2 regions of the Arthrobacter sp. 210 2 genome follow, and region 2 is predicted to be linked to the other one. Evidence: predicted binding sites of a transcription regulator. Region 2 holds the regulator's gene; the other holds the start of a gene.
The links. Region 2 encodes HrcA, which represses chaperone genes, less so after heat shock. Its sites were predicted from a motif close to TTNGCACTCGNNNNNNNCGAGTGCNAA; they were not measured.
Positions count from the first base shown of each region.

Region 1: groL (chaperonin GroEL) is a predicted target of HrcA. The motif match lies at 1,777-1,803, and genes of this name have one in related genera.

Region 1 covers NZ_JBNHIE010000011.1:146,427-149,835, forward strand. The annotation lists gene groL (chaperonin GroEL) at 1-1,599, opposite strand, end outside; gene AC5RWA_RS18505 (ABC transporter substrate-binding protein) at 1,888-3,159, opposite strand; gene AC5RWA_RS18510 (cold-shock protein) at 3,156-3,362, opposite strand.
Region 2 covers NZ_JBNHIE010000012.1:131,538-134,946, forward strand. The annotation lists gene AC5RWA_RS19315 (DUF3097 domain-containing protein) at 26-877, opposite strand; gene hrcA (heat-inducible transcriptional repressor HrcA) at 1,054-2,067, shown strand; gene dnaJ (molecular chaperone DnaJ) at 2,152-3,279, shown strand; gene AC5RWA_RS19330 (16S rRNA (uracil(1498)-N(3))-methyltransferase) at 3,282-3,409, shown strand, end outside.

The sequences.
Region 1 (3,409 bases), on a different contig from region 2:
GCCGCCGCCAACGGGAGCGGCGTTCTTCTCGGGCTTGTCGGCCACAACTGCCTCAGTGGTGAGGAACAGGCCGGCAATGGAGGCCGCGTTCTGCAGGGCAGAGCGGGTTACCTTGACGGGATCGTTGACGCCGGCAGCCAGCAGGTCGACGTATTCGCCGGTGGCTGCGTTCAGGCCGTGGCCTGCGGGCAGGCCGCGAACCTTGTCAACAACAACGCCCGGCTCGAGGCCGGCGTTGAAGGCGATCTGCTTCAGCGGAGCGTCGATGGCAACACGGACGATGTTGGCGCCGGTTGCTTCGTCGCCGGACAGCTGCAGGTTGGCGAATGCCTTGGCGCCGGCCTGGATGAGGGCCACGCCGCCACCGGCGACGATGCCTTCTTCAACAGCAGCCTTTGCGTTGCGCACTGCGTCCTCGATGCGGTGCTTGCGCTCCTTGAGCTCAACCTCCGTGGCGGCACCGGCCTTGATGACTGCAACGCCGCCGGCCAGCTTGGCCAGGCGCTCCTGCAGCTTCTCGCGGTCGTAGTCGGAGTCGGAGTTCTCGATCTCGGCGCGGATCTGGGAAACGCGGCCGGCGATCTGGTCGGCGTCGCCTGCACCCTCGACGATGGTGGTCTCGTCCTTGGTGACAACAACCTTGCGTGCCTTGCCCAGGAGTTCGAGGCCCGCGTTCTCCAGCTTCAGGCCGACTTCCTCGGAAATGACCTGGCCGCCGGTGAGGACGGCGATGTCGGCGAGCTGTGCCTTGCGGCGGTCACCGAAGCCGGGGGCCTTGACGGCCACGGACTTGAAGGTGCCGCGGATCTTGTTGACGATCAGGGTGGCCAGGGCCTCGCCCTCGATGTCCTCGGCGATGATCAGCAGCGGCTTGTTGGACTGCATGACCTTTTCCAGGACAGCAACCAGTTCCTTGACGTTGGAGATCTTGGAGTTGACGATCAGGATGTACGGGTCCTCAAGGACCGTTTCCTGGCGCTCTGCGTCCGTGACGAAGTAGGCGGAGATGTAGCCCTTGTCGAAGCGCATGCCTTCGGTGAGTTCCAGCTCCAGGCCGAAGGTGTTGGATTCCTCGACCGTGATGACGCCTTCCTTGCCGACCTTGTCCAGGGCTTCGGCAATGAGGGCACCGATTTCGTCGTCACCGGCGGAGATCGAGGCCGTAGCGGCGATCTCTTCCTTGGTTTCGATTTCCTTGGCGGAGTTCAGCAGCTCGGCGGTGACGGCCTCAACGGCCTTCTCGATGCCGCGCTTGAGAGACAGCGGGTCGGCGCCGGCAGCAACGTTGCGCAGGCCTTCCTTGACCAGGGCCTGTGCCAGCACGGTAGCCGTGGTGGTGCCGTCGCCTGCGACGTCATCCGTCTTCTTGGCAACTTCCTTGACCAGCTCGGCGCCGATCTTCTCGTAGGGATCGTCCAGCTCGATCTCCTTGGCGATGGAAACACCATCGTTGGTGATCGTGGGGGCGCCCCACTTCTTTTCGAGGACGACGTTGCGTCCACGCGGGCCGAGGGTGACCTTAACGGCGTCGGCGAGGGTGTTCAGGCCCCGCTCAAGGCCGCGGCGTGCCTCTTCATCAAATGCAATGATCTTGGCCATAACGGCAGTAGTCCTTTCGGGACAGTCGTTAAGATTGAACCTTCGCTGCAGTGCCCGCGACGGACGATCCTTTGCCGGCGGCCTCTGTACGCCTCCGGGTGGGGATCTCACTCCAGTTAGGTGTTTCTTCGCTCCTCGACCGCTGCCGTGCGCCGCCCGGCGGAACCAGGCCTTGCTTTAGCAGTCGGTACGTCAGAGTGCTAACTCAATAATTAGCACTCCCCACGTGAGAGTGCAAGCGAAAGAGGCCCCCAACCGGCAGTCCGCCCTGGTATTCGCCGAGGGCGATCAGCTCGCGGCGCGGCCCGCTGTCTCCCGGCCGCTGGGCGCGGGAATGTTGTCGGCCCCGTATATAAACACCATGAAGTTGGCCGTGGTGATGTCTCCGTTGTCGTCAAACGCGACCGGGCCGGATTCGCCGTCGTAATTTATGACGCCCGCCGATGCCAGTCCGGCCAGGCATTCCTTGTAGGAGGCGCAGGCAGCAGCCGCGGGGGCCTGCGCCCCAGCCACTCCCCCGGACACGCTGATCAGGTTCGCCGTGACGGAGCGGCCTGCATCATCCTCCGCCCTGGCGGCGGCCAGGGCAGCAAGGGTAACGGCGTCGTATGTCTCGGCCGCGAACGATACGTCCTTCAGTTTTCCGTCGACGGCCAGCAGCCGCTCCTGGAATCCCGCGGAGGGAAGCTGCCCCGGAACCACCGCGCGGGCGCCGTCGAGTGCCCTGGCGCCCAGCGTGGACCCGTACCGGGCGAAGGCGCCGTCGCTGATGATGATGCGGTCCCCGGCTACTCCGGCATTGTTCAGTTCTGCCAACGCGCCCTGCGCACCCTCGCGTGCAATCAGGATCACCGCATCGGATGCAGCTTTCGCTGCCTCACCGGCGGCTCCGGCGGCCTCCCCCGGCGTGAACCCCTCCGTCGCCGCAACGTTGAGTCCGGACTGCCCGGCGGCGTCGGAAACAGCCGTCGAAACGTCCTTGCCGTAGGAGCCCTCCTGGTACAGCACGGTGACAGTGGGGGCGCCGGCATCCTTGGCGAGTTTGACCAGGACGGGAGCCTGGGCCACATCCGCGGCCGCTGTCCGGAAGTAGTAGCCGCCGGAGTCGGTGCCGGTGAGGCCCGCCGCAGTGTTGGCCGGTGAGATCAGCGGCGTGCGTGCCCTGGACAGGACGTCGATGGTTGCTTCGGCGTTGCTGGAATCGGTGGGCCCGATCACCACGTCGGCCTTTCCGGCTACCAAGGCGTGCGCCTGGGCTGCCGCGTCCTGGTCCGTGGCGACGGGGAGGAGCTCCACGGGCCGGCCCTTGTGGCCGCCTGCGTCGTTGATGTCCTTGACTGCGAGCCTGGCCGCTGCCAGCTGGGGTGCGTTGAGGAAGCTGCTGTCACCGGTGTTGTCCAGGACCAGGCCCACGCGCAGGATGCCATCCCCGGACGCCTCCGCTGCTTCGACGCGCGCATTGCCGGTCACGCCGGAACACGCCGTCGCGGCCAGGAGGGCGCACAGGGAGAGGGCAAGCGCCGGACGGATCCGGGCGGCGGGGCGGAACAGCGGCTTCACTCGGCTGGCCGGACGCTTTCGGCCTGGGGGCCTTTCTCGCCTTCGCCGACTTCGAGCTCCACCCGCTGGCCCTCGTCGAGTGCACGGTAGCCCTCACCCTGGATGGCGGACCAGTGGACAAAAATGTCGTCCCCGGACCCGTCCACGGTGATGAAGCCGTAGCCCTTCTCCGCGTTGAACCACTTGACGGTTCCCAGTGCCATGATGACCAACTCTTTCCGTTGAGACCGGGGAAACCGCGCTGCTGTCT
Region 2 (3,409 bases):
GGCTATCCGGGTGTTGGCTGCCCAATCAGGGAACAGTGAGGAAGTCGATCACTTCCTCAACCCGCCCCAGCAGGGATGCTTCCAGGTCTGCATAGCTGCGGACGGCCCCCAACAGCTTCTGCCATCCCAGCCCGATGTCTTCCTTCGTGTCGTGCGGCCAGCCGAAAGCGGCCAGGATCCCGGTCTTCCAGTCCTGCCCGCGCGGCACAACGGGCCACTTCTCGATGCCGAGGACAGCGGGCCGGATGGCCTGCCACACGTCCACGTACGGATGGCCCACGATGAGCACGTTCCCGGCCGCGCCGGGAGACGCCATGACGGCATCGGCAATACGCGACTCCTTGGAGTCCGGCACCAGGTGGTCCACGAGCACGCCCAGGCGCCGTCCCGGTCCGGGCCGGAAGTCGGCCACTGCGCCGGCCAGGTCGTCAATGCCGTGCAGGGGTTCGACGACGATGCCCTCCACCCGGAGGTCGTCTCCCCACACTTTTTCCACCAGTTCGGCGTCGTGCTTTCCCTCCACCCAGATGCGGCTGGCCTTGGCTACCTGTGCGCGCTGGCCGGCAACCCGCACGGAGCCGGAGGCAGTCCTTCCGGCGGCGGGGCCGGCCGTCGCCGGACGGGGTGCCGGGGGCATCAGGCGGATTGCGCGGCCTTCGAGGAGGAAACCGAAGCCCAGCCGGAAGGTCCGTGACTTCCCGCGGCGGTCCTCGAGGACCACCACGTGCATTCCGCCGGACTTTTCCACCCGGGTGACGGCGCCGACCCAACCGGACTGGACGTCCTCCAGCACCATGCCGCGCTCAACCGGCACTTCGGGCAATTGGGTCCGGACGGGCGCGGACATGTCCCGGGGGCCCCAGTTCTGGTAATCCATGGATCGACTCCGCCTAGCGCTAGATCAGTGCACCGGAATTTCGCCCGGAGCGGTACCAATGCTAACAACGGCCCGAGGCATAATAGACTGTTAGCACTTAGGCATGTCGAGTGCTAACCCTGGTGGTGGCGCGGTGCGGGCGGCACGGCCGCCCTGACCCTGGATGGAGGTGGAGTGTGAGCGAGCCACGCAAGCTGGAAGTACTGCGGGCCATCGTGGAGGACTACGTCCACTCCCGCGAGCCGGTGGGATCCAAGGCCCTGGTCGAGAGGCATCATCTCGGCGTCTCCAGTGCGACAATCCGCAACGATATGGCGGCGCTGGAGGACGAGGGCCTGATCACCGCCCCGCACACCAGCGCGGGCCGGATTCCCACGGACAAGGGCTACCGTCTGTTCGTCGACCAGATTTCGGCCGTCAAACCCCTGTCGCAGGCCGAGCGCCGGGCCATCCAGTCGTTGCTGGAGGGCTCGGACGACCTTGACGACGTCCTGGACCGAACGGTCCGCCTGCTGTCGCAGCTGACCAACCAGGTAGCGGTTGTCCAGTATCCGCACCTGAGCCGTGCCCTGATCCGGCACATCGAATTCGTCCTGCTTGCTCCCCGCAAGGTGCTGGTGGTGCTCATTGCGAACAGCGGCAAGGTGGAACAGCGGGTCATCGACGTCGGGCAGGACCTGGGGGACGACGCCCTGGCCGCCTTGCGGACCCGGTTCCTGGGTTCCCTTTCAGGAACGCCGCTGGGCCAGCTGGCCCAGTCACTTCCGGCCGTGGTGTCGGCGGTCAGTCCCGGCCAGAGGCTGGCCGCGCAGGCGCTGGCCCACGGGCTGGAGGTGCTGGCGCACAGCAGCCGTGAGGACCGGATGGTGATGGCGGGAACGGCGAACCTTGCACGGTCCAACGTCGATTTCCCGCTCAGCATCGGCCCCGTCCTGGAAGCCCTTGAGGAGCAGGTGGTCATGCTGCGGCTCCTGAGCGAGATGGCGCAGGACCACCGCGGCGTGGCCGTCAGCATCGGCCGCGAGAACCCCTACGACGGCCTTTCCGAGGCGTCCGTCGTGGCCACGGGATACGGCCCGGACAGCACGGCCAAGATTGGCGTGCTGGGGCCGACGCGCATGGACTACCCCACCACCATGGCCGCCGTCAGGGCTGTTGCCCGTTACCTTTCCCGGATACTGGGACCCTGACCGGCGGTCCCGGCGCTTAGGCAGCCGGAACCACGGGCAGGGCACCCCGCATGCAGGCAGTACAACAAGGAAGAGATACGAACTTTGAGCAGCCACTATGACGTCCTTGGAGTCTCACCGGAGGCCACCGGCGAAGAAATCAAGAAGGCCTACCGCAAGCTGGCCCGGACCCTGCACCCGGACGTTAACCCGGGTGAGGACGCCGCAGACCGCTTCAAGGCAGTAACCCACGCGTACGAGGTCCTTTCCGACCCCCAAAAGCGGCGCGTCTATGACACCACCGGCAATGAAAACGGTACGGACAACGGATTCGGCGGCGGCAGCTACGCCGGCCAGGGCTTCGCGTTCCAGGACATCTTTGACACGTTCTTTGGCGCCGGCGGCTCCACCGGGCCTGCCTCCCGTGTCCGCCGCGGACAGGACGCCCTCATCAGTGTCCGGATCGACCTCCGCGATGCGGTGTTCGGCGTCAACAAGAAACTCGAAGTGGACACCGCGGTCACCTGCCCCACCTGCGAGGGATCATGCTGCCGGCCCGGCACCCACCCCGAACGGTGTGACATCTGCGGAGGCAGCGGCCAGGTCCAGCGGGCCGTTCGCTCCATCCTGGGCCAGGTCATGACGGCTGCGCCCTGCGGCAGCTGCGAAGGCTTCGGCACGGTCATCAAGGACCCCTGCAACGAATGCAGCGGCCAGGGACGGATCCGGAGCCGCCGGTCCCTGACCATCAAGGTTCCCGCCGGCGTGGCCACCGGCACCCGGATCCAGCTCTCCGGCCAGGGCGAGGCCGGGCCCGCCGGCGGACCCTCCGGTGACCTTTACGTGGAAATCCGCGTCAACAATGACGCCACCTACGTCCGCGACGGAGACGACCTGCACGCCACGCTGAACATCCCCATGACGGCCGCAGCGCTGGGTACAGAGGTAAGCCTTGAGACCTTCGACGGGACCCAGGAAATCGACGTCAAGCCCGGAACGCAGTCCGGTGAGATCATCACCCTCCGCGGCCTCGGCGTTACCCACCTGCGCGGCTACGGCCGCGGCGACCTGAAGGTGCACCTGCAGGTTGAGACCCCCGCGAAGCTGGATGCCGCCCAGGAGGACCTCCTGCGGCAGCTCGCCAAGATGCGCGGCGAGCAGATCACCGAGGGCAAACTCGCTGCCAGCGGCGGCATGTTCGCCAAACTCCGGGATCGCCTCGGTAACCTGTAGCGGTGAGCAACCCCGTCTTCTTCACTCCCGCCGGGTCCCTGGACGGCGTCGCGCCCGCGACGCGGTTCATCCTGGAAGGACCCGAAGCCAGGCACGCTGTTGCGGTTAAACGGCTGTCACCCGGTGAAGC